DNA from 3 places in the Clostridium ljungdahlii DSM 13528 genome. Region 3 is predicted to be linked to each of the others. Evidence: riboswitches for the same ligand, from Rfam matches in the RefSeq annotation. Region 3 holds a riboswitch; each other region holds the start of a gene.
The links. Region 3 has a riboswitch for thiamine pyrophosphate ahead of tenA (thiaminase II). Riboswitches for the same ligand answer to the same signal wherever they lie in the genome.
Positions count from the first base shown of each region.

Region 1: it holds a riboswitch for thiamine pyrophosphate, as region 3 does, so the genes downstream of both, CLJU_RS04330 (TatD family hydrolase) here and tenA (thiaminase II) in region 3, are expected to answer to the same signal.
Region 2: it holds a riboswitch for thiamine pyrophosphate, as region 3 does, so the genes downstream of both, thiD (bifunctional hydroxymethylpyrimidine kinase/phosphomethylpyrimidine kinase) here and tenA (thiaminase II) in region 3, are expected to answer to the same signal.

Region 1 covers NC_014328.1:965,223-973,266, forward strand. The annotation lists gene CLJU_RS04310 (branched-chain amino acid aminotransferase) at 1-1,006, shown strand, start outside; gene rlmD (23S rRNA (uracil(1939)-C(5))-methyltransferase RlmD) at 1,087-2,439, opposite strand; gene CLJU_RS04320 (hypothetical protein) at 2,443-3,012, opposite strand; gene CLJU_RS04325 (LTA synthase family protein) at 3,192-5,042, shown strand; TPP riboswitch at 5,101-5,202, shown strand; gene CLJU_RS04330 (TatD family hydrolase) at 5,266-6,000, shown strand; gene CLJU_RS04335 (ABC transporter permease) at 6,018-6,770, shown strand; gene CLJU_RS04340 (ABC transporter substrate-binding protein) at 6,782-7,786, shown strand; gene CLJU_RS04345 (ABC transporter ATP-binding protein) at 7,767-8,044, shown strand, end outside.
Region 2 covers NC_014328.1:3,607,750-3,615,793, forward strand. The annotation lists gene CLJU_RS16270 (ABC transporter ATP-binding protein) at 1-321, opposite strand, end outside; gene splB (spore photoproduct lyase) at 339-1,361, opposite strand; gene CLJU_RS16280 (universal stress protein) at 1,573-1,986, opposite strand; TPP riboswitch at 2,209-2,310, shown strand; gene thiD (bifunctional hydroxymethylpyrimidine kinase/phosphomethylpyrimidine kinase) at 2,439-3,242, shown strand; gene thiM (hydroxyethylthiazole kinase) at 3,273-4,082, shown strand; gene thiE (thiamine phosphate synthase) at 4,073-4,684, shown strand; gene CLJU_RS16300 (HAD-IIA family hydrolase) at 4,718-5,962, shown strand; gene CLJU_RS16305 (LrgB family protein) at 6,103-6,795, opposite strand; gene CLJU_RS16310 (CidA/LrgA family protein) at 6,792-7,151, opposite strand; gene CLJU_RS16315 (MATE family efflux transporter) at 7,329-8,044, opposite strand, start outside.
Region 3 covers NC_014328.1:2,812,420-2,820,463, reverse strand. The annotation lists gene CLJU_RS12530 (LysR family transcriptional regulator) at 433-1,335, opposite strand; gene CLJU_RS12525 (TspO/MBR family protein) at 1,492-1,992, shown strand; TPP riboswitch at 2,459-2,566, shown strand; gene tenA (thiaminase II) at 2,657-3,316, shown strand; gene CLJU_RS12515 (ABC transporter ATP-binding protein) at 3,321-4,073, shown strand; gene CLJU_RS12510 (ABC transporter permease) at 4,070-4,813, shown strand; gene CLJU_RS12505 (ABC transporter substrate-binding protein) at 4,810-5,835, shown strand; gene citG (triphosphoribosyl-dephospho-CoA synthase CitG) at 6,483-7,355, shown strand; gene CLJU_RS12495 (NAD(P)-dependent malic enzyme) at 7,797-8,044, shown strand, end outside.

The sequences.
Region 1 (8,044 bases), 1.8 Mb from region 3:
TGGTAAGATTTATACGGATTATATGTTTACTATGAAATGGACTAAGGAAAAGGGATGGGAAAAGGGGGAACTTAAAAAATATGAGAAAATGTCCTTTGATCCTGCATCAGTGGTAATACAGTATTCTCAAGAAGTTTTTGAAGGAATGAAGGCATATTATTCAGAAGATGGAAGAGTGCTTTTATTTAGACCATTTGATAATGCTAAAAGAATGTATAAGTCTGCTGAAAGACTGTGCATGACACCAGTTCCAGAGGATGTTTTTGTAGAAGCTGTAAAGGAACTTGTTAAAATAGATAAAAGGTGGCTTCCAAAGGAAAAGGGCACATCCCTTTATATAAGGCCTACGCTCATGGGAACAGGAGTGGCTTTAGGCGTTCATCCTTCACCAGAATATAATTTTTGCATTTTTATAACTGCTGTCGGAACATATTTTAGCAGTGGTTTCAATACTGTTAGCTTATATGTAGAGGGCAAGCTTGTTCGTGCAGTTGTAGGTGGAGTTGGAGATGCAAAAACAGGAGGAAATTATGCTGCAAGCCTTCTAGCAGGTTTAAAGGCAGAGAAGGAGGGATTTTCTCAGGTACTTTGGTTAGACGCTAAAGAAAATAAATACATAGAGGAAGCAGGTTCTATGAATATTTTCTTCGTTTATGGCAATAAGCTTGTAACACCAAAGCTTACAGGTTCAATACTTCCTGGTATAACTAGAGATTCTGTAATAAAATTGGCAGCTCATTTAGGATATGAGGTTGAAGAAAGAAATATATCAATAGATGAAGTTGTGAAAGGAATTAAAGATAAAGAAATTACTGAAATGTTTGGAACAGGTACGGCAGCAGTTATAGCTCCTGTTGGTGGTTTATGTTATAAAGGAGAAACTGTTTATGCTGGTGATAACAAGGTAGGAAAAATAACAGAAGAACTTTATAATAAACTTGTAAACATCCAATACGGTGAAGATGAAGATATTTTTGGTTGGGTAGAAACAGTGGATACAATATAGTTTTAGTGAAAAGAATTATGAATGAAGTGCACCTTAAATGTTAGAGAAAGATAACTAATATTTAAGGTGCACTTTAGGTTTTACTTGCTTAGTTTAACCACGGTTTCGACGTGGGGAGTGTGAGGAAACATATCCATAAGTTTTACTTTATCTACATTGTAACCTGCATCAATTAATACATTTAAATCTTGAACTAAAGTTTTAGGATTACAGGATACGTAAATTATTTCAGGTGCATTAAAATCAATTACATATTTTAATGCTTTAGGATGAACTCCCGGCCTTGGTGGATCAAGTATTATTATGTCTGGTTTATCCTCTAAAGTATTTAAAACATCCTTTACATCTCCAGCTATGAACCTACAGTTTTTTATATTATTTAACTTAGCATTTTCATTGGCAGAAGCAACAGCCTTTTCTATAAGTTCTACTCCTATTACTTTATTTACACTGGAAGATAAAACTTGACCTATAGTTCCCGTACCGCAGTACAAGTCAAAAACTGTTTTTGAGGAAGCATCTCCAAGAAAATCTTTAATCATAGCATATAGTTTTTCCGTACCTCTTGAATTAGTCTGAAAGAAAGATTCAGGAGATATTTTAAACTTCAATCCTAAAATTTCTTCCATAATATAATCTCTACCATATAGTATTTCTACGTTATCTGCTTTTACCATGTCTGATAGATTGTCGTTTACAGTATGAAGTATCCCAACTAAAGTGCCCTTATAGTTGAGAACTTGCAATAATTTATTAAACCCATCTAAATCAAATTGTATTTGAGAAGTTGTCACAATATTTATAAGTATTTCTCCAGTATTTCTGCCTTTTCTCAATACTAAATTTCTTAGATACCCCTCGTGGTTTTTTATTTTATAATATGGTAAATTTTTTTCCCTGAAATAAGTCACAACTTTATCTAAAATAAGTGTAAAATCTGCATCTACTAGGTTGCAATTATCTACATTTACAACGCCAAAAGATCTTCCTTTTATATGCATTCCAAGGGTGAGTTGTCCTCCCCTTTGCTCATCACCAAAGGAAAATTCCATCTTATTCCTATATCCGGTTTTTTCAGGACTTTTTTCTATGCCTAGAAATTCAAAGTCACAAATGGATGCCTTTTCAAATAGATCTAGGACTTGTTTTTCTTTTAGTTCTAATTGCTTGTCATAAGGTATAAACTGAGAGGTACATCCACCGCATAAATTAAAATGAGGACAAAACGGATCTACTGCATAATTTACATTTTCAAGTATTTCTGTAACTTTTGCTTCTAAATAGTGTTTTGTTTTCTTTGTAATTCTAGCTTTTACCTTTTGACCTGGAACAGTATTTTTTATAAGTACGTCCATATCATCTTTTTTTGCTATTCCTATAGCTGGAAATTGTAGTTCTTCTATGAAAAATTCATATTCGCTGCCTTTTTTCAACTTTTAATCTTTCCTTTCTATGGATGTTGTTTTGGCGAACTTTTCACCTAATGTTTTATTTAATTTGGAACTTCTCATTATAATAGGATATAGAATTAGTATTACTACAAATAGTATAATAAATACTCCCTTCATATCCGACACATAGTATCCAAATATAAGTCTTAATAGCAAGTCAAATAAATATAGAGCTGCTATTGAAACTACAGCTGATACAGCTGTGTCTATGAAAGAAATTTTGAAATTCTGCATCAAAGTTCCCTTTTTCTTACTTGACTTATCCTCACTAGGTTCAGTTGTGGCTGAGGCTTCTTCATTAGTGTGTTGTTCTTCAATATGCTTTACTTGTTTATTTTGTTCTTCTAATTCCTTCTTTTTCTGCTCTTCTTCAAATCTTGCTTTTTCTTCCTCAAGCTTTTTTTGTTCTTCTAATTTTTTATTTTTAAGCTCTTCAAGTTTTTTCTCTTCTTCTAAATTTTTATTTTTAAGTTCTTCCAAAAATTGTTTTTTGTCTTCTTCATTTACTGAGAGTTCTTCTATATTATCTTCTATGTTATCTTCTTTTTCTCCCATTAAATATACAACCTCCTAATTCTTTTAACTTCTTCGTAATAAATATATTATGCTACACTATGGCATTTATGTAAATAGGTACGAAAAAATACTTTCATTTTGTTAACATATTGTTTTATAATTATACATATTAGTTTCATTAATTTTAGGATTACAAATGTCCATAGGGGGAAAGTAATATGGATAAAATTAAGTCTTTTTTTACAAATTTTATAGATGTAATTTTTTTTGTAACTGTAGTAATGTTTAAAATATTAGTATATGGAAAACATATGAGTTCATTTAAAAGCTCATTTATTCCAGCATTAGCTTCAGTATTTGTATTGGTATCCATTGCCTGCATTTTTAAAACCAGAGGTCGTGCTAGATTTTTGTATATATGTAATTGCATTATAAGTATATTCATAGTTAGTGACCTAATCTATTATAAATATTTTAAAGATATCATATCTGTATCTGTCTTGATAAGCGGATTTCAATTAAATGCAGTAAAATCTAGCGTGGCTAATTTACTGGACTTTAAAGATTTTTTATATCTTTTTGATATTGTATTTATAATTCCTTTTATAAATAGGTATTTGACAAGCCAAAATAGGAAGCTTTCTACAAAAGTTAGAGTATCAATGTTTTTAGTATTTATTTTAGTAGGTATTTTTATTGATTTCAAAAGCTTTTATGCTTTATCAAAAGAACAACCAAGACTTCTTACAACTATGTATAATAAAGTGTATATAGCAAAAAAATTGGGTACAGTAAATTATCACTGCCTGGATATTTATAATTGTGTTTTTGCTAATATAAATAGACTAACTCCCGTGTCTAAGGACAAGTTTCAGGCTATAGAGTATTTTATAGATAAAAGCAAGTCCAGTCATGAAAATTTAAATGGAATCGGACAAGGTAAAAACTTGATAATGATACAGGTAGAAGCACTTCAAGGATTTGTTATAAATTCTTCTGTAAATGGAAAGGAGATAACCCCGAATTTAAATAGATGGATATCGCGTTCGGAATATTTTGATAATTTTTACTATCAGGTGGCAGCTGGAGGAACTTCTGATGCGGAATTTATGACAAACAATTCACTTTATCCTGCATCAGCAGGTGCAGCTTATTTGCTTTACTCTGGCAATGAATACAATGCAATGCCGAAAAATTTTAAGAATAAAGGTTATTACACTGCAGCTTTACACGGATTCAGGGAAAGCTTTTGGAATAGAAATGTAATGTATAGAAAATTTGGTTTTGATAATTTTTATGGCGAAAAAAGTTATAAGCAAAATGAGTCTATAGGACTTGGTTTAAGTGATAAATCTTTTTTAACTCAATCTGTGGAGAAGTTAAAAAATATGAAAAGCCCATACTATGCTTTTTTAATAACTCTAACAAGTCATTTCCCTTATGATGATGTAAATAAATATGGGGACTTTGATGTAGGAGATTATAAAGGAAGTCTTATTGGAAATTACATGAAGGCAATACATTATACAGATGAACAGCTTGGAATGTTCTTAGATGAACTAGACAAAAATGGTACTTTAAAAAATTCAATAGTTGTACTATATGGAGATCATTATGCAATACCTAAAGATAAACAAGATCAGCTTTTTAACTTTTTGAAGACGGGTTCCAAATCTGATTTAGAGTGGGAAAAGCTTCAAAAGGTTCCTATGTTTATTCATTTCCCTGATGAATCTGTGAAAGGAGTAAACCATGTTTATGGGGGTCAGATGGACATATATCCTACGGTATGCAATTTATTTAAACTTAAGGAAGAAGACATGCTTGGTAAAGACCTCTTTAATCCTGAGAGCGAAAGAGTTACATTTAGAAATGGTTCTTTTATAGATAAAGATTGTTATTATTCTTCACAAGATGATATTTATTATGATGTAAATACGGGAAATAAAATTTCTAAAAGTGATAAACTTGAAAAAGAAGAAGATTACATATTGAATCAGCTTGGTTATTCAGATTATATTTTGAGACATAATTTAATTAAAAAACTAAATTTGGACAAGAACAAATAATATATTTACATTTATTTGGATAAGTGTTAGTATAAAAATGTAATTAATCTAAAATTATTTATAGTGCCAGGGGTGCCATTTGTGCTGAGAAAAGTGAAAACTTTAACCCTTTGAACCTGATTCGGGTAACGCCGACGTAGGAAAGCTACTTTAATATTGGATTCAAAGCACTGTTTTTATAATAGTGCTTTTTATTTTTGTTAAAGTATAGGGAGAGAATAAAATGTTTGTAGATGCGCATAATCATATGGATTTTTATAAAGACAATTTAAGTAATGCAATTGATAGTATAAATCACAGTAATATCAAAACTTTGGGATGTTCTATGGATTTAGAGAGTTATATATTTACAAAAAAATTAAGTGAATATAATAAAAATATAACTCCATGTTTTGGAATACATCCCTGGGAGGCGCATAAAAACTACAAGGATTTAGATAAGTTCGATGATTATGTAAAGGAATGTAAAATTATTGGAGAAATAGGACTTGACTACTATTGGGTTTTGGAGAAAGAAAAATATCCTTATATGAATCTAGTATTTGAATACTTTTTAGGTAAAGCTAAGAAATATGACAAAATAACAAATATTCATACTAAAGGAGCAGAAAAGGAGGTATTGGATTACATAAGAAAATATGATTTAAGAACACCTATAATTCATTGGTATAGTGGAGATTTGAATATATTGAAAAAGCTTTTGGAGTATGGGTGCTATTTTACAATAAGTGTTGATATAGGATATTCTAAACTTACAGATGAGATAGTAAAAATTCTTCCTCTAGGCAGAATTTTAACAGAAACTGATGGCCCTAATTCACTTGAATGGATAAATAAAAAATATGGATATCCATCTGAAGTTATAAATATTGTAAGAAAAATTTCTTTAATAAAGAATCTCCAGTTTGAAGAAGTTAGAGAAAAAATTTATGACAATTTTAATAAATTAAAATTATAGACTGAAGGTGCTTATATATGGAAAAAACAAAAAACATTCAAAGTAAAATATATCCTATAGCTACAATAATAATAGTTGTGATTATATGGCAGTTAACAATAAACTTAGCCCATGTTCCTCAGTATATTATTCCTTCTCCGCTGGATATTTTAAAAACTCTTGTATCAGATTTTCAAAATATAATGGAAAATACGGGAACCACATTGTACGAGTCTTTTATAGGTTTTTTTATATCTATAATATTTTCCTTTATATTAGCTATAATAATGGATAGTTTTGAAATTGTGAGAAAGTCAATATATCCTATTTTACTAATATCTCAAACTATTCCAACTATAGCAATTGCACCTTTGTTTATAATATGGTTTGGGTTTGGGGTACTTCCTAAAATAATAGTAGTGGTAATGGTATGCTTTTTTCCGATAGTTGTAAGTCTCGTAGATGGCTTTGAGAAAGTAGACAGAGATTATATAAACTTATTTAGCACTATGAAGGCCTCAAAGTTACAGACATTTTATCATCTAAAACTTCCTTATGCCATGGTGAATTTTTTTTCAGGCTTAAAAATAGCAGCAACTTATATGATAATGTCTGCAATTATAGGTGAGTGGCTTGGAGGAGATAATGGCATTGGGGTATACATGGTAAGGGCAAAAAATGCCTATCAATTGGACAAGGTTTTTGCTTCAATTTTAGTCATTGTTATTGTAAGCATTATAATAATTTATATTATAGATTTCATAGGTAAAAAAATAATACATTGGAAATAGAGGAGACGAATATGAAAAAAAATAAAATTATATTTTTGTCGGTAACTATATTTATTATAAGTTTGTTATTTGGGGGATGTGGAACGGATGAAAAGAAACAGCAAGCTGCTTCTTTAGATAAAACTACAGTAATACTTGACTGGACTCCGAACACAGATCATACAGGATTATATGTAGCACTAGATAAAGGATATTATAAGGAGGAAGGACTGGATGTGAAGATAGTTCAACCTTCACAAGGCAATGTGACAAATCTTGTAGCTGCAGGCAAAGGAGATTTTGGTGTAAGCTATCAGGAAGATGTAACCTATGCAGTTACAAACAAGGATCCACTTCCTATAAAGTCTATTGCTACAATAATACAGCACAACACTTCAGGTTTTGCGTCACCTAAAAGCAAAAATATAAAAAGTGTAAAGGACTTTGAAGGAAAAGTTTACGGAGGATGGGGTTCACCTTCAGAAGAAGCTGTAATCAAAGCTGTTATGGAGAAAAATGGAGCAGATTTTAGTAAACTTAAGATTGTAAATATGGGAACTGATGATTTCTTTGCATCTACGAAGAAAAATGTTGATTTTGCATGGATCTACCAGGGATGGACTGGAGTTGAAGCAAAATTAAAAGGTGTGGACTTAAATTTTATACCTGTCAAAGATTTAGATCCTGCACTTGATTACTACACTCCTATTTTAATAACTAGTAATAAAAATATTAGTCAAAATCCAGATAAAGTTAGAAAATTTTTAAAAGCTACAGCAAAGGGATATGAATATGCTATAAAAAATCCTGATGAAAGTGCAAAAATACTTGTCAAGCATGCGCCAGAAATAGATAAGAAATTGGCTGTAGAAAGTCAGAAGTATATGGCAAAGCAGTACATAGCAGACGCACCTAGATGGGGTGTAATGAAATCTGATGTATGGAGTAGATATGCTAAATTTTTGCAAAGCAAAGGGTTAATTAAAAAGGAGCTAAAAACAAGCGATGCTTTCACAAATGAATTTTTACCAAAATAAACAGGATAATTCCATTATAAAAGTTAAAAATGTGAGTAGAAGTTTTGAGAAAAATCTTATACTAAAAGATATATCCATTAACTTAAAAAAGGGGGAATTCGTTTCTATTTTAGGGCCAAGTGGATGCGGAAAGAGTACTTTGTTTAATATAATAACTGGTATTATTAAAGAAGATAGTGGAGAGGTTTCAGTAAAAGGGGATCTAGGGTATATGCAGCAGAAGGATTTACTTTTGCCCTGGAAAACTGTAATGGAAAA
Region 2 (8,044 bases), 800 kb from region 3:
ATTGTAGAGTTCTCCAAAAAACAATATATTATCAATTGCACTTAAATCATCATACAGTGCATCACTTTGTGCCATATATCCTATTTTTGAAGTTACACCAAGGGACGGCATTTTTTCACCAAGCACTTCAATAAATCCTTTAGATAATTCTTTCATTCCAATAATAGATTTTACAATAGTGGTCTTTCCTGAACCAGAAGGTCCTAAAAGTCCAACTATTTCTCCCCTTTTTATATCCATATTAATGCTTCTTAATACAACTTTTTTATCATATCTAACTTCTGCATCCTTTATTTTAACTACATTTTCTAATTCCTGCACGATTAAAATTCTCCTGTTTATATAATGTATTTTATATCTTCTTTTGAGAATCTACTTGAAAGTTCTCTTTCAAAAAAGGTTTTAATTTCTTCCACTTGCTCTTTCGTGTACAAAAATTTACCGTATCCAAATTGACCATACTTGAATTTTCTTTCACTATCCTCCATTGGCAGCGTCGTTTTAGGAAATACCTGTAGTATGATATTTTTAGCTTTAGTTGTATATCTATGCGATATGACTTCAAATCCAATAGGATTCTTTAAATTTTTAGGCATTCTATCATATAACATGTCTAAAACTTTTTCATATTCCTGCTTCCAATTTTCATATATGAATACAGGTGCTATTATAAAACCTATAGGGTAACCTGCTTCAGCAAGTTTAAAAGCAGATTCTATTCTTTTTTCTATTGAAGCTGTATAATGCTCATATTGTTTTATTATCTTATCTGTATTTAAACTAAATCTTATTTCCGTATGACCATTATGATTTATGTTTAAAAATCCATCTATATCATTGTACTTTGTTACGAATCTAAATCTTGCAAGCTTTTGATCTCCAAAGTATTCTATACTCTTTTTAAGTGAATTGGTATAAGGCTCCACAGGAACTGGATCGGAGGTTGCAGCACCTTCAAATACAGTTATTTCAGGATTTCTTTCATCTATATATTTTTGAGCCTGTTTTAAGATGTCATCAACATTGACATGAACTCTCACAAAAGGTTTTTCCCCTAATTGTGTATTTAAATAGCAGTACTCACACTGTCCAATACATCCACTAACTAAGGGCATTTGATAATGTGCCGAAGGCTTACAACTTTGAAATTTCAAGCTTTTTTTTACACCCACAACTAAAGTTTTTTTACCTTCCCTGTACTTTTCATATATATCTTTTCCTGGCACAGCTGACATAATTCTATTTGAAGACAATTTTATTATCTCAACCTTGTCATCATTTTTAAATCTATTATATATCTCATTTCCCAGAGAATATTCTAGGGTACCTTTTTCAAAAATAACTCTATGTGGAACAAACATTAATTACACACCTTCCTGATATAGAGTTTCTAAACAAAACTCAACTTATACCTCAAGCAATTCATAGGATGCTCATTAAAGTATGTGAAAAAATCAATAAAAATATTCTAAATAAAATCATCTATAATTCCAAGTCCCAGACAAATATTTTAATATGCAGATAAAAATAGCCATAATGCTTGTACAACATTATGGCTATTTTAAACCATTTTTATTCTGGAACAATCATAACTAAAACCTGTGAATTTTTTAATACTTTACTTGTTACAGATCCGATCATTCTAGCCAAACCCTTTTTATTAGATTTAGTCATAATTATCATATCAAATTCATCACAATTTGCCTTTTTCAGTATTTCATCTGCTACACGTCCAAAAACACAATATTTTTCAGGTTTATATTCTTGAATCTTTCTTTCAGCTCTATCTAAGATGTTTTCACCTTTTTTCCTTGCCATATCTACCATGCTATTTGATACACCCGTTTCATTTACTATAACTATTTCAGATACATACATAAGAGTTAACTGTACTTCATCTCTGGAAAACAATTTTTTTAAACAGTCAAGTGAATGCATACTTCTCTCTGTTTCATCTAATGGGACTAAAATTCTTTTCTTTTCCATATCAACACATCCTATCATTTTTATTAATTTGTTTTGTAACAAAAATCTTCAATTAATGCCATTATATCACACGTACTGCAAAAACTTTTATTTGGCTGCTATTGCTAACACCCTCCCACATTCCATTTATGTACATATGGGGAGACTTAGTCAATGAAGTAAATATTAAAATTTCATATTGCAAATTTTTATCACTGTAGTAAAATTAATGTATAAAACTTAATACTTTTGTGGGGGTGCTGCAAGGCTGAGAAGAGATCTTTCTCTAACCCTTTGAACCTGATCCAGATAAAACTGGCGTAGGGAAGCAACTTACATATTTTTGATTTTAAAGGTATATGCTTTTCTGCATATACCTTTTATTTTGACCTGATGGCTGCCTACTGTAATACTCCCACTAAGTAAAATTCAATTGATATTAATTTTAAAGTTACTAAATTAGGGGGGTAAAAATGAAAAAGGTATTAACAATTGCAGGTTCTGACAGCTGTGGTGGAGCTGGTATACAAGCTGATTTAAAAACTATGAGTGCCCTTGGCGTATATGGTATGAGTGTCATAACTGCTGTTACAGCTCAAAATAGCATAGGAGTACAGGACGTAATGGATGTAACTCCTGAAATTGTAGAAGCACAAATAAGATCTATATTTGATGACATACAAGTAGATGCAGTAAAAATTGGTATGGTTTCAAACAGCAAAACCATATCTGTAATAAAGAGGCTTTTAATAGAATACAAAACTAAAAACATAGTAATTGATCCTGTAATGGTATCAAAAAGTGGTTACTTTCTCTTAAAACCTGAAGCACAAACAGCTATAAAAGATCTGACAAGCATTGCAGACGTCGTAACTCCAAATATTCCAGAAGCTGAAGTTCTGACAGAAATGAAAATAAAAAGTAGCAGCGACATGGAAAAAGCAGCTTTTAGCATAAAAGAGCTAGGTGCTAAAAACGTGCTTGTAAAAGGAGGCCACAGATGCAATGATGCCAACGACGTTCTTCTTTATGAAAACAAAATATTAAACATAGACGGTCATAGAATAGATACTAAAAACACTCATGGAACAGGATGTACCTTATCTTCTGCCATAGCCTCCTTCTTGGCTAAAGGTGAAAGTACTGACAAATCCGTATATCTTGCAAAGCAATATATAACTAAGGCTATAGAAAATTCCTTTTCCATAGGAAGTGGCGTTGGTCCCGTGGGACATTTCATTGAATTATATAAAAAAGCTGATGTAGATTTCAAATAAACAGATTTCTAATATAAAGGAGTATGAAAAATGGATAATTTAAACTTAGACAGTGTGTCAAAAGTATTAACACAGGTAAGAAATAAAGTACCTCTTGTAGATTGTATTACAAACAGTGTCACTATAAATGACTGTGCAAACATTCTATTATCTTATGGAGCTTCTCCTGCCATGTGTGAAGCTTATGATGAAGTTTTTGATTTTGTAAAAATATCTTCTGCCCTATATATAAATTTAGGAACCCTCACAAAAGAACAGGAAGCTGCAGTAATCCTAGCAAGTACCTCTGCAAAAATCCACAATATACCTGTAATACTTGACCCTGTAGCTTGTGCTGCTATACCAAGGAAAGCTCAAGTTATAAATAGAATTATGCAAGTTGGTAAAGTAGATGTTATAAAAGGAAATGTAGGTGAAATTAAATTTCTTGCAGGACAATCTTCTAACGTAAGAGGAGTAGATTCCTTAGATAATGGAGAAGGAGCCTTGGATTCAGCTGTAGCTTTAGCCAAAAAGTACAACTGTGTAGTTGCTGCAACTGGCAAAGAAGATTTTATAACAGACGGTAAAAATAGTGTTGTAATTCAAAACGGGGTGGAAATGTTAACTAAAATAACTGGTTCGGGCTGCATGCTTGGAGCATTATGTGGTGCTGCCATAGGTGCCTATGAGGATAAATTTATAGCTACTGTAAGTGCTATATTTTCAATGAATATAGCTGGTGAAGAAGCCTATAAAGCAGCAAAAGCTCCTGGAACTTTTAGAGTTAAACTAATAGATTCTATATATGAATTAACTGAAGAAAAATTAAAGAAAGGAGGTAAAATAACTTGGAAGTAGATTATAGTTTATATCTTGTTACAGATAGAAGTTTTTTAAAAGACAAGTCTCTGCAGCAAGCCGTAGAGGAATCAATTTTAGGTGGAGTAACTCTTGTCCAACTTAGAGAAAAAGATGCGTCCACAAGAGAATTTTATGAAATTGCTAAGGAAGTTAAAAAAGTAACTGATCACTATAAAGTTCCTTTTTTAATAAATGACAGACTTGATATAGCCCAAGCTGTAGATGCAGATGGAGTTCACCTTGGTCAAAGCGATATGCCTATAAACACAGCTAGAAAAATATTAGGTAAGGATAAAATAATTGGAATATCTGCAGGCAATGTGGATGAAGCCTTAGAGGCAGAAAAAAATGGTGCAGATTACATTGGAATAGGTACAATTTTTTTCACAGGAACTAAAAAAGATATAGATACTCCTATAGGTATAGAAGGTCTCCGTAAAATATACAGTAGTATAAATATACCTGCTGTTGCCATAGGTGGAGTTAATGAAACTAACTTTAAAGAGGTATTTTCAACTGGAGTTGATGGTATTTCAGTTATATCTGCTATTTTAGGCAAAAGCGATATAACAGCTGCTAGTAAGGCTCTTTGCAAATAACTTTATAGGAATAAAATTTAAGGAGCGAATAATATGATATTTGATGCATTTGATGCATTTCTATTTGATTTAGATGGAGTAATTTATATAGGAAATAAGCCTCTTCCAGAAGCAGTAGAATCTCTTGAAATACTTCGTAAAAATCAGAAAGCAATTCGATTTTTAACAAATAATCCATGCACAACTCGTAAAAAAATAGCAAAACGATTAAATGCACTTGGAATAGAAGCAAATAGTAATGAAGTGATTACATCAGGCTGGGTGACCGCTCAGTATTTACAAAATAAGAATATAAATAATGTATTTGTTCTTGGTGATGAAAACTTAAAATGGGAATGTCATCAGGTAGGCATTAATACTAATGATATAGCTGATGCAGAAGCAGTTGTTATAGGTTGGGATGATGATTTACGCTTCCATGATATTAAAAAAGCAGTGCAATTAATTAATAACGGTGCAAAATTTATAGGCACAAACAGTGATAATAATTTTCCAAGTACAGATGGTCCATCACCTGCAGTTGGGTCAATTGTGAAAGCTGTTCAAGTAGCAGTAGAGAAAAAACCTTTAATTATAGGAAAGCCACATTCATATATGTTTAAAAAAGCTCTAGATAATTTAAAAACATCATCTAAAGTAGTAATGATAGGTGATAATCCCTATACAGATATTTTAGGGGCGCATCAGGCAGGAATATCAGCTATTTTAGTATCAAGTGAAAAAACAAACAAATTTCCATCTGCTAGGGATTTTCATAATGCTGATGCTACTATTGCAAACCTAAAAGGTTTATTTGACAATAATGTAACCATAAAAAAATGGAGTTCTCCTCATTTTCCATGGCCTAACGATGGTGTTAAGGCAGGAGTTGCCGGTATTATATTTGATAAATCTCAAAGGGTTCTTTTGATGAAACGTACTGACAATGGATTATGGGGAATCCCTTCAGGTCATGTTGAACCTGGAGAAACTGTAGAAGAAGCAATTATAAGAGAAATTAATGAAGAGACTGGTTTAAAAGTTAAAGTAAATCGATTAATTGGCATATATTCTGATCCTGTTTCACAAGTTTTTTCATATCCAAGTGGAAAAGTTAATCATTTTATTACAACTTGTTTTGAATGTGAAGTTGTAGGTGGTAAATTAATTAAAGAAGGAGAAGAAACCTTAGATGTAGATTACTTCGATTTTAATTATTTACCAAAAAATCTTTTACCAATGCATCCAAGATGGCTTAAAGATGCCTTAGAAAAAGAAAGAGTTTCATATATACGTTAATTAATGTTCTATACTCTATGTTAAAAAAATATATAAGGTACTTTATACTAAAGATGCAATTAAAAGCCTAAATATCATGCCAAAAGTACCATTTTTTAAAGGTATTTTTGACATGCTCATGTTTTTTATATGTATCATCTCTACATGAAATTAGCAAATATTGATGCACCAATTACTGTTAGCAAACCAGATACTACTATAGCCACACTACTCATGGCTCCTTCAACTTTTCCCATTTCCATTGCTTTTGATGTTCCAATAGCATGAGAAGCAGTTCCAATAGCAATTCCTTGGGCAATTGGTTCATTAATGCGAAATATCTTGCAAACTACTTCAGCAAGCATGCTTCCAAATATTCCTGTAATAATAATAACTGCTACTGTAATTGTTACATTTCCACCTAACTCCTCTGAAATACCCATACCAATTGCAGTAGTAATAGACTTTGGTAATAATGTTACATACTGTTCATGTGTAAATCGGAAAAGCATGGAAAACAAATATATACTCCCAAGACTTGATATTACTCCTGATAAAACTCCTACCATAATAGCTTTTATATTGCTTTTTAGTAATTCAAGTTGTTGATATAGTGGTATTGCCAGACATACCGTAGCGGGAGTTAACAAATAACTCAAATATTTTGCTTCATCATTATAACTTTTATAGTCTACTTTAAAAATAACTAAAATAGCCATTACAAATACAATCGAAATAAGTAATGGATTTAAAATTGGCTTACGAAACTTTTGATAAAGAAATAATCCTATTTCATACCCAATAATACTAACCAATACTCCAAAAAATGCCGAACTGCATAATAATTCTTTCAACTTTTGCTCCTTCTCTCAACTCTAATCATAAGCTGTGTAACTTTTCCTGCGATTACCATCACAATTACTGTAATTAATATCGTACTGACGATAACGGGAATACATATATCCTTTAGTGCTTTCCATGAAACTAATAAACCAGCCGCGGCAGGTATAAACATTAGCGGCATAATTTCTATTAAAAAATTTCCAGTTTCTTTTACTTCTTCAATGGGAATTATATTTTTCTTTAATGCAAAAAGCATAAGAATCAAACCATATATGCTTGCAGGAATAGGTAAAGGAATGATATATTTTAACACCTCTCCAATAAAGGTAACTGTCATAATAATTCCAAATTGCCAAATATACTTCATATAAACACCTCATCTAAATTGGTAATGACAATTCAGAATTGTACAACCTCTAACTTTCCATGTCAAGCAAATTTTAAAAATGGTACTAAAAAAAATATTTCACTAAATACACAGCACTTCTTGTAGTTCAAATTACAACTTTCAATTTGTAATCAAAATAAATTTAAATTTTGTACACTAATTCAAATATTCTTTTTGATTCATAAAATTATTCAATTTCTTGTTTACCCCAAGCATAAATAGTGCTGTTAAAATAACAGTTAGTAAATCTGCTGCAGGCTGTGCCCAAATTACGCCTTCAATCCCCAAAAATTGCGGCATAACCAAAATAGCCGGGATAAAAAACATTCCTTGACGGCTAATACTGAGAATTCCGCCTTCTTTTCCCATTCCAAGAGCAAGAAATAAGCACATATATACCTGTTCAAATCCAAACAAAATAAATATAATTCCATTTGCCCTAAGTGCCCTGCCTCCTATATTAATGAGCACTGCATCATTTTTAGAAAACAGTGACACGATCTGATCAGGAACCATAATCAGAATAAGTGCAATTACAGTACAGAATATCGTTGCCCACTTAAGTGATACTTTTGTGGCTTCATTTAACCGATCATAGTTTTTTGCACCATAATTGTATCCTGCAACCGGCTGATAGCCCTTCATAAATCCAAACACAACATAGCTTCCAAGTGCCATAATACGAGTTACCACTCCGATGGCTGCTACCGCTGAATCACCATAACTTCTTGCAGCAGTATTGGAAAGTCCCATTGAAGCACTTGATAGAAGTTGATAGACCAAAATTGGAATTCCCACTTTAAAAATTTGAATAAAAATCGTACTATCAAATCTAAAGTTGTATATAGAAAACCTCAGACTACCTTTTTTAT
Region 3 (8,044 bases):
TATCCCAAATCTTTGATTTGGTGATAGTCGCTTTCGCTGTGTGCAAGCAGATATCCCAAATCTTTAATTTGGTGATAATCGCTTTCACAGAGTGTGTGGGAGTATTACAGTAGGTAGCCATCAGATAAATATTAATTTATAGCTCATATTTTTCTTAGCTGTATTATACAGGTAATTCATGTAAAATGATTTGTGATGAAATAAAATAAAGAGGACCATTGAGTGGAATTCATATTGGACTTGAATAAAGTAGCAGCAAGTTCATTTGTTATTTTTTGATCTATAAACTTGCTGTTATAGAATGCTTATATAGAGTACAATTAAATTTTAGATTATGTATGGATTATTTGTGTAAACTCCAATTTAGAAATTTAGATATGATTAATAATATGTATCAAGTAGGAAAACAGGATTTTATGTTATAGAGAACTTCTAAGATTTATTTTTGTCATTTGCCATTTTAGCTATTAACATATTGACTAGTTCGTTAATCTTAGGATTCTTTTGACTATGTTTATTAATAAATGCACCTAGTGTAATTGAAATACTAGGTGAAAATGGTATTAAAACAACATTATTAAATGATGAATTACTTGCTAGCTTACGTGTTATTAAAGCAACACCATAGTTAGCTTCTACACCACTCAAAATAGTTTCGGGTCTTCCTCTAAATATAATATCTGGAGCAATATCATGTTCATCAAAGAAAGCCATACATAAGTTAGATATACATGTATAGGGTTCCATTAACATAAGAGAAGAATTTTTTAATTGTTCTGGAAAAATAAAATGCAATTTTGCTAAAGGAGTATCTTTGTGAACAGCTAAAACAATTTCATCTTCAGCAGCAGGAATGAAAAGAGTTTTACTATTATCTAGATTTTCTCCATACCAATAAGTTAGTGCTATATCAAAACTATTATTTTGCAATCTATGAAATAGTCGTGGTTCTTCTAGTTCTACTAAATTGATTAGAAAAGAAGGATTCTCTAATTCAAAGCGACTCATTGGAATATACAAATGAAAGTTACCAATAATAGGTAAAGAAAGTACTGTTATTTTATCTTTATATCCAGGTTGTAGTTTTTTGGACATATATTCTAAACGATAAATCTCGTCTAATGTGTGCCTAGCTTGAGGTAATAATCGTTTTCCTTCAATTGTTAATTTTACACGTCTATGTTTACGATTAAAGAGTTGAACACCTAATTCATGTTCTAATGCTTGTATTTGTTTACTAACAGAAGATTGAGTAATATTTAGCTCTAAGGCAGTTTCCATATAACTGCCAGTATCTACTACAGTTATAAAATATTTTAATTGTTCTTCTGTCATTTTACCTCACCTATTCTGCTTTTTAATTAATTATATAATAACTTGAAATTGATTACAAGTATCATTTTCACATAGGATTCTTTCACTTAATAGCTATTATATTTTTCAGAATAAAAGTCTTTTCTTTAAAATATAATAGCAGTAGGAGGTGAATTTATGTTTTGTAATATATTTAAGGTAAATGGAGAAAAACATATTGGAAAACTTATTATAAGTATTATAATTGCAGAAGGAGTCGGAGCTATTAGTGCTTTTTTAGGAATGTCTAATCAAGAAATGTACAGTCAGCTTGTTAAACCTGTGTTTTCACCACCTGGTTGGATATTCCCTATAGTGTGGATTATTTTATTTTTTCTTATGGGTACAGCTGCATATAGAATATGGATTAGAGGAAAGCAAGGAGAAGATGTTAAGAGAGCACTGGTGCTGTATGTTATTCAATTGGCATTAAATTTTATGTGGACAATTATATTTTTTAGATTTCAGTTATATGGTTTAGCTTTTCTAGAATTGATGATTTTGTTAGTATTTATTTTAATGACGACTTTTGAGTTCAGTAAAATTGATAAAACAGCAGCTTATTTAATGATACCATACATACTTTGGGTGTCATTTGCAGGTATATTAAATTATGCAATATGGATGCTAAATAAATGACATATATAATTAGGTATTACTTTGAAAATATTTAATATTTTATATATTCACTCTTGAATGTTAAAATTAATTATTTTACGTTCAGAAGTGGATTTTTGTTTTTAAAGATATGTATCAATGAATCTTACTTAGTGGGAAAAGCAGATATCCCAAATCTTTGATTTGGTGATAGTCGCTTTCGCTGTGTGCAAGCAGATATCCCAAATCTTTGATTTGATGATAGTCGCTTTCTCTTTAGAGTTTTGTTTCTCCCACTAAGTTTAGATGAATTATCTAGGGGCGTAGCTACTGTTATCTCCCACTTTGATAAAAGTGGGAGTGTTACAGTAGGTAGCCATCAGATAAAAGGATTAAACTTTGCTATAATATAACATGTGTTTAAATTTGAGACTCTTTAGCATGTTGACCAATTTTTGTTATTGTAGTAATATAAAAATTGTATATATAATGTAAAAATTAAATAGATTTAATATCCCAGGGGGGCTGGTGTTACCGGCTGAGAGTAAGAATATAATTCTTAGACCCTATACCTGATCTGGTTAATGCCAGCGTAGGAAGAGGTTTTTATGTAGTTGATAAATAAAAGGTACAAACTTCCTAAGAGGTTTGTACCTTTTATTTTAATTAATAATGTGTATGTCAGATGAAAAAGGAGAAACTTATTATGAAAACATCTATGAAATTATACGAAAGCGTAAAAGACATATGGAATTCTTACTATGAACATCCATTTGTAAAGGGAATAGGAGAGGGAAACTTAGAAATAGATAGATTCAAATTTTATATGATTCAGGATTACATATATCTTTTTGATTATGCAAAAGTGTATGCATTAGGGGTGGTAAAAGCCAGTGAAGAAAGTATAATGCAGGGGTTCTCAAAGATGGTGGACAATATATTAAATGGAGAAATGAATATTCATAGGCATTATATGAAAAAAATTGGTATTAAAAAAGAGGAAATAGAAAATGTTAAAGCTTCTATTGAAAATATTTCGTATACAAGTTATATGCTGTCTGTATCTCAAATGGGAGATTTAATGGATTTAACTACTTCTCTTTTAGCTTGTATGTGGAGTTATTATTTAATTGGTAAAAAGTTGAGTAAAATAGAGGGGTCACTGGACAACGAGTTTTACGGACAGTGGATAAAAGGATATATATCTAGTGATTATGAAAAGGAGACTAAGTGGGTGATAGATTTGTTAGATTATTTGACGGAAAATATATCGGAAAAGAAATTTAACAGGTTAAAGGAAATATTTATAAATACAAGCAAGTATGAATGTATGTTCTGGGACATGGCTTATAACAAGGGGATGTGAAATCATGCTGGAATTTAAAAATGTAAGCTTCAAATATGAGGAAGATCCTGATTTCATTATAAAAAATCTCAATTTTAATGTGGACAAAGGGGAATTTATAAGTATAGTAGGTCCTAGCGGATGTGGGAAAAGTACTGTACTTAGACTTATTTGTAAGCTGGAAAAGGCTTTTGAAGGAGATATAATTTTAAAAGATAAAAATATAAATGATTTAAAAGGTTACATAGGATACATGCCGCAAAATGATCTTCTTATACCCTGGCGAACTATACTTCAAAATGTATATCTTCCTCTTGAAGTTAAAGGTGAAAATTTGAAAGAGGCACAGGTTCAAGCAGAAAAAATGTTAAAGGATTTTGGACTTGAAAAATATAAAAATAAATACCCGAAGGATTTATCAGGAGGTATGCGGCAGAGGGCGTCTTTTGCAAGAACTCTCCTTACGGGAGCAGAAGTGCTGCTTTTGGATGAACCTTTTAGTGCATTGGATGCTATAACAAGAGTTTCTATGCAGGAATGGATCATTGATAAATGGCTAGCTTTAGATAAAACTATATTATTTATAACCCATGATGTAGAAGAAGCTCTTTTTTTATCAACTAAGATATTTGTTACATCTGAAAGCCCAATAAGAAAATTTAAAGAAATAAAAGTGCCTCTCAACTATCCAAGGACTAGAAGTATGATAGACACACCTCCTATATTAAAGATAAAAGAGGAACTTATAAATGAACTAAAAAAGGGGGTTAGGCTGTGAAAAGGTATAGATCATCCATAATAGTTGCCCTATTGTTTTTTGCAATATGGCAGGCTCTAGCAATGTATATAGATGCAATGTATATACTGCCTTCTCCTACTGCTATTTTAGAAAAAATATGGGAACTTAAAGATATTTTATTTTTAGTACATCTTCCTGCTACTCTTTTGATTACTATTGAGGGACTTTTAATATCTATAGTGCTTGGGGTAGTGCTTGCTGTGGCTATGAATATAAGTGAAAGAATACAAAGGGCTCTCTATCCAATTGTAATTGTAACTCAAACAGTTCCAATTACTGCACTTGCACCTATATTCATACTTTGGTTTGGATATGGTATATGGAGTAAGGTACTTGTAACGGTACTTATAACATTTTTTCCTATAACTATAAATGTATATGATGGACTTCGTTCTACAAGAAAAGATATGGAAGAAATTTTAATTACCTATGGTGCTAGTAAAAAAGATATATTTATGAAGTTAAAGTTTCCAGCTTCACTTCCTTACTTTTTTTCTGCACTTAAAATGGCAGTACCTTTAAGTGTAGTGGGGGCAGCTGTAAGTGAGTGGCTTGGAGCAGAAGCAGGTCTTGGATATTTTAGTAAGAGAATGATGACACAAATGGATGGCGCAGGAGTGTTTGCACCTATTGTCATATTATCACTAGCTGCTCTAATTTTAGTGGAAATATTAAATGTTTTAGAAAATAAAATAGTAAAATGGAGGAATGAAGTATGAAAAAAAATAAATATTTATCTCTTGTAATTGCATTCTTATTGATGGCTGTTATATTAGGAGGATGTGGAAATAGCAGTGATTCATCAAAAGGTAAGGATGGCAAGTTAGAAAATGTGGATTTAGTACTTGATTGGTATCCAAATGCAATACATAGTTTTATATATGCTGCTATTAAAAATGGATACTATAAGGAAGAAGGACTTAATGTAAACATTAAATTCCCATCAGATACTACAGATCCTCTTTCACTTCCAGCAGCAGGAAAAGCTACTATTGGAATATACTATCAACCGGATATTGTAATTGCAAGAGCAAATCAGGGGGTTCCTGTAAAATCTATAGGAGCTATTGTACATACACCGCTTAATGTAATAATAGCTTTAAAGGAAAAAAATATAAATTCACCTAAAGATCTTCAGGGAAAGACTGTAGGTTATTCAGGGAATTCTTTAAATGTTCAATATGTAAAAACTATGGTAAAAAAAGAAGGGGGAGATCCAAACTCTGTTAAAATGGTTGATGTAGGATTTGATTTATTATCTTCTATGGTAACTAAAAAAGTAGATGCAACTACGGGAGGACTTATAAATCATGAGGTTCCAGTACTTCAAAATGAAGGACATCCTGTAAATTACTTTGATCCTGCAAAGTATGGAGTGCCAAATTATTATGAAGAAGTATTTGTAACTAGTGACAAAACTCTTAAGGAAAAACCTGAAGTGCTTAAAAAGTTTATGAAGGCATCTCAAAAGGGATTCGAATATACTAAGAAAAATCCTAAGGCAGCTTTAAAAATACTTATGGACAACCAGAAAAAAGATAGTTTTCCTCTAGTACAATCAGTAGAGGAAAAAAGTATGAATATACTTCTTCCTAAGATGGAGTCAAATGGTGAGCCTTTTTTGAGTCAGGATAAAAGTGTTTGGCAGAACAATATAGATTGGTTAAAAAAACAAGGTCTTCTAAAGAAAGATATAAAACCAGAAGATCTTTATGTAAATATTCTGGATAGCAATAAATAAAAGGAGATTTTCTAAACAAAAAATCAACTTATACTCCGAATATTTTTTACAACCTTCAGTTCGTTAAATATTTTGATAAGTCTAAGTAAAAAATTCTAAAAAAACTAAGAACTTTTGAAAACTCGTACCTCAGACAATTCAAAAGTTCTAAGTTTTTACGAATTTTTTCTTAAGACTTATATACAAAATATTTAAAAGAACTTCATTATTGTAAAAATATGTCTGCGTATAAGTTGATTTTTAAGTTAGAATACATATATATAGATCGTAAAGTTTAATTGTAGAGTTAACTATCTATACAAGAGTTTCTGATTGAAATTTAAACTTATACATAAAATATAATGACAAAATTGAAAGCACATTTAAAAACTTTTCCATAAGTCTTAGCGAGGTATTTTAGAAAATCTTAGGAGCTTTGATATGTCTGAGACACGAGTTTAGCTAAGATCCTTAGATTTTCAAAATACCGAGCTTTAGACTTGTCAAAAGTTTTTATTGTGGTGAAATTTGTCATTATATGATATTGTATAAGTTAACTTTCAATCTAGAAACTCTATATAAGTTATCTTCTATAGCATTTTGCCTGTAACTATGATAAAATATGTGTCGTATTTTATAGAATAAAAATAATATATGGAGAAAACAATATGAAAAATGAGAAGATGTTTCAGATAAACGAAATTTCTATGATAATTGGAGGTTTCGCAGTACAAGCTATGATTTATGAAGTTTCTTGTTATCCCAGTCCTGGCCTGGTGTCACCTGTATCCTGTGGTGCTCATAAGGATATGGACTTTTTTACTTTTATAGACAGTACTTCTGTTTTAAGTAGATATATGACTATGTTTGTTCAAGAAGGATTTTCAGATAAATCCTATAAAGAACTATTTAATAGTATTAGAAATTTAGGAATAGAAGCAGAAAAAGATATGTTTATTAAGACAAAGGGAGTTAATACCCATAAGGGAATGCTATTTTTGATGGGTGTTACCTGCGCAGCTGTAGGAAAGGTCATTTATGAGGGAAAGAGATTTAGCGAAATTAGAAGTATTATAAAGCAAATGACAAAGGGCATAGTTTCAAAGGAACTTTTTACTTTAAAAGATAAAAAAGATTTAAGTCATGGTGAAAGATTATTTATTAAATATAGGACAGAAGGTGTACGGGGAGAAGTAGAGAGGGGATTACCTACAGTTTTTGATTTTTCCCTGGACTTTTATAAGGAAAATGCGGATTTAAATACTAATGACAGATTGGTACATACTCTTATTGGAATAATGCAAATTTGTGATGATTCAACTATAATATACAGGCATTCGCCTGAAGTTTTAGAGGAAGTTAAAGAAAAAGCTAGGAAAGTACTTTCAGCTGGAGGAATGAGGACTAGTGAAGGAAGAAAAAAAATAAATGATCTCTGTAATGGGTTCATAGAGAAAAACGTAAGCCCAGGAGGAAGCGCAGATTTATTAGGAGTAACTGTGTTTTTATATTTAGTAGAAGAATATATGAAAAGTTTATAGAAGTAAGTGATAAGGTAGCTGCATAAGCTTATATTTTATGTAGCTACCTTATTTATTTTTATATAAATTTTTTATAAAAATAGGAGTAATTTTATTACTTCCATACTGAAATTTAATGTTAAGACACATATTTATAAATGTTAATATACTTAACATTTGTTGAAAGAAATATTTCTAAAAATAAGAATATAGGACTATTTTAAAGCTTGAATACGATTATAAGAAGAAAAATGCAAGAATTTATTTAAATAAATGTTTAGTTTTATTACAAATGTTTTGACAAAACTAAATAAGTTTGCTATTATATTAATGAATTAAGAAAGAGATTAAATTAAAAACCATAAGGGATATTGTTATAAATAATTTAATTTAGCATTTATTATAAGTTTAATATAAAAAGGAGGCATGGTTAGGTTTATTCTTGAGCCTAACTAAAAAAGTATGGTTATGAATGTAAAAGAAAAATCCTTAAAATTACATAGAGAAAAACACGGTACTATAGAAATCGTTGGAACAATGCCATTGAGAAACGGTGATGATTTGGCAGTAGCTTATACACCAGGTGTAGCAGGTCCATGTCTGGAAATTGCCAAGGATGAAGAAAAGGCATATGAGTATACAATAAAGGGAAAGACAGTAGCTGTAGTTACAAATGGAACTGCAGTACTAGGACTTGGAAATATAGGACC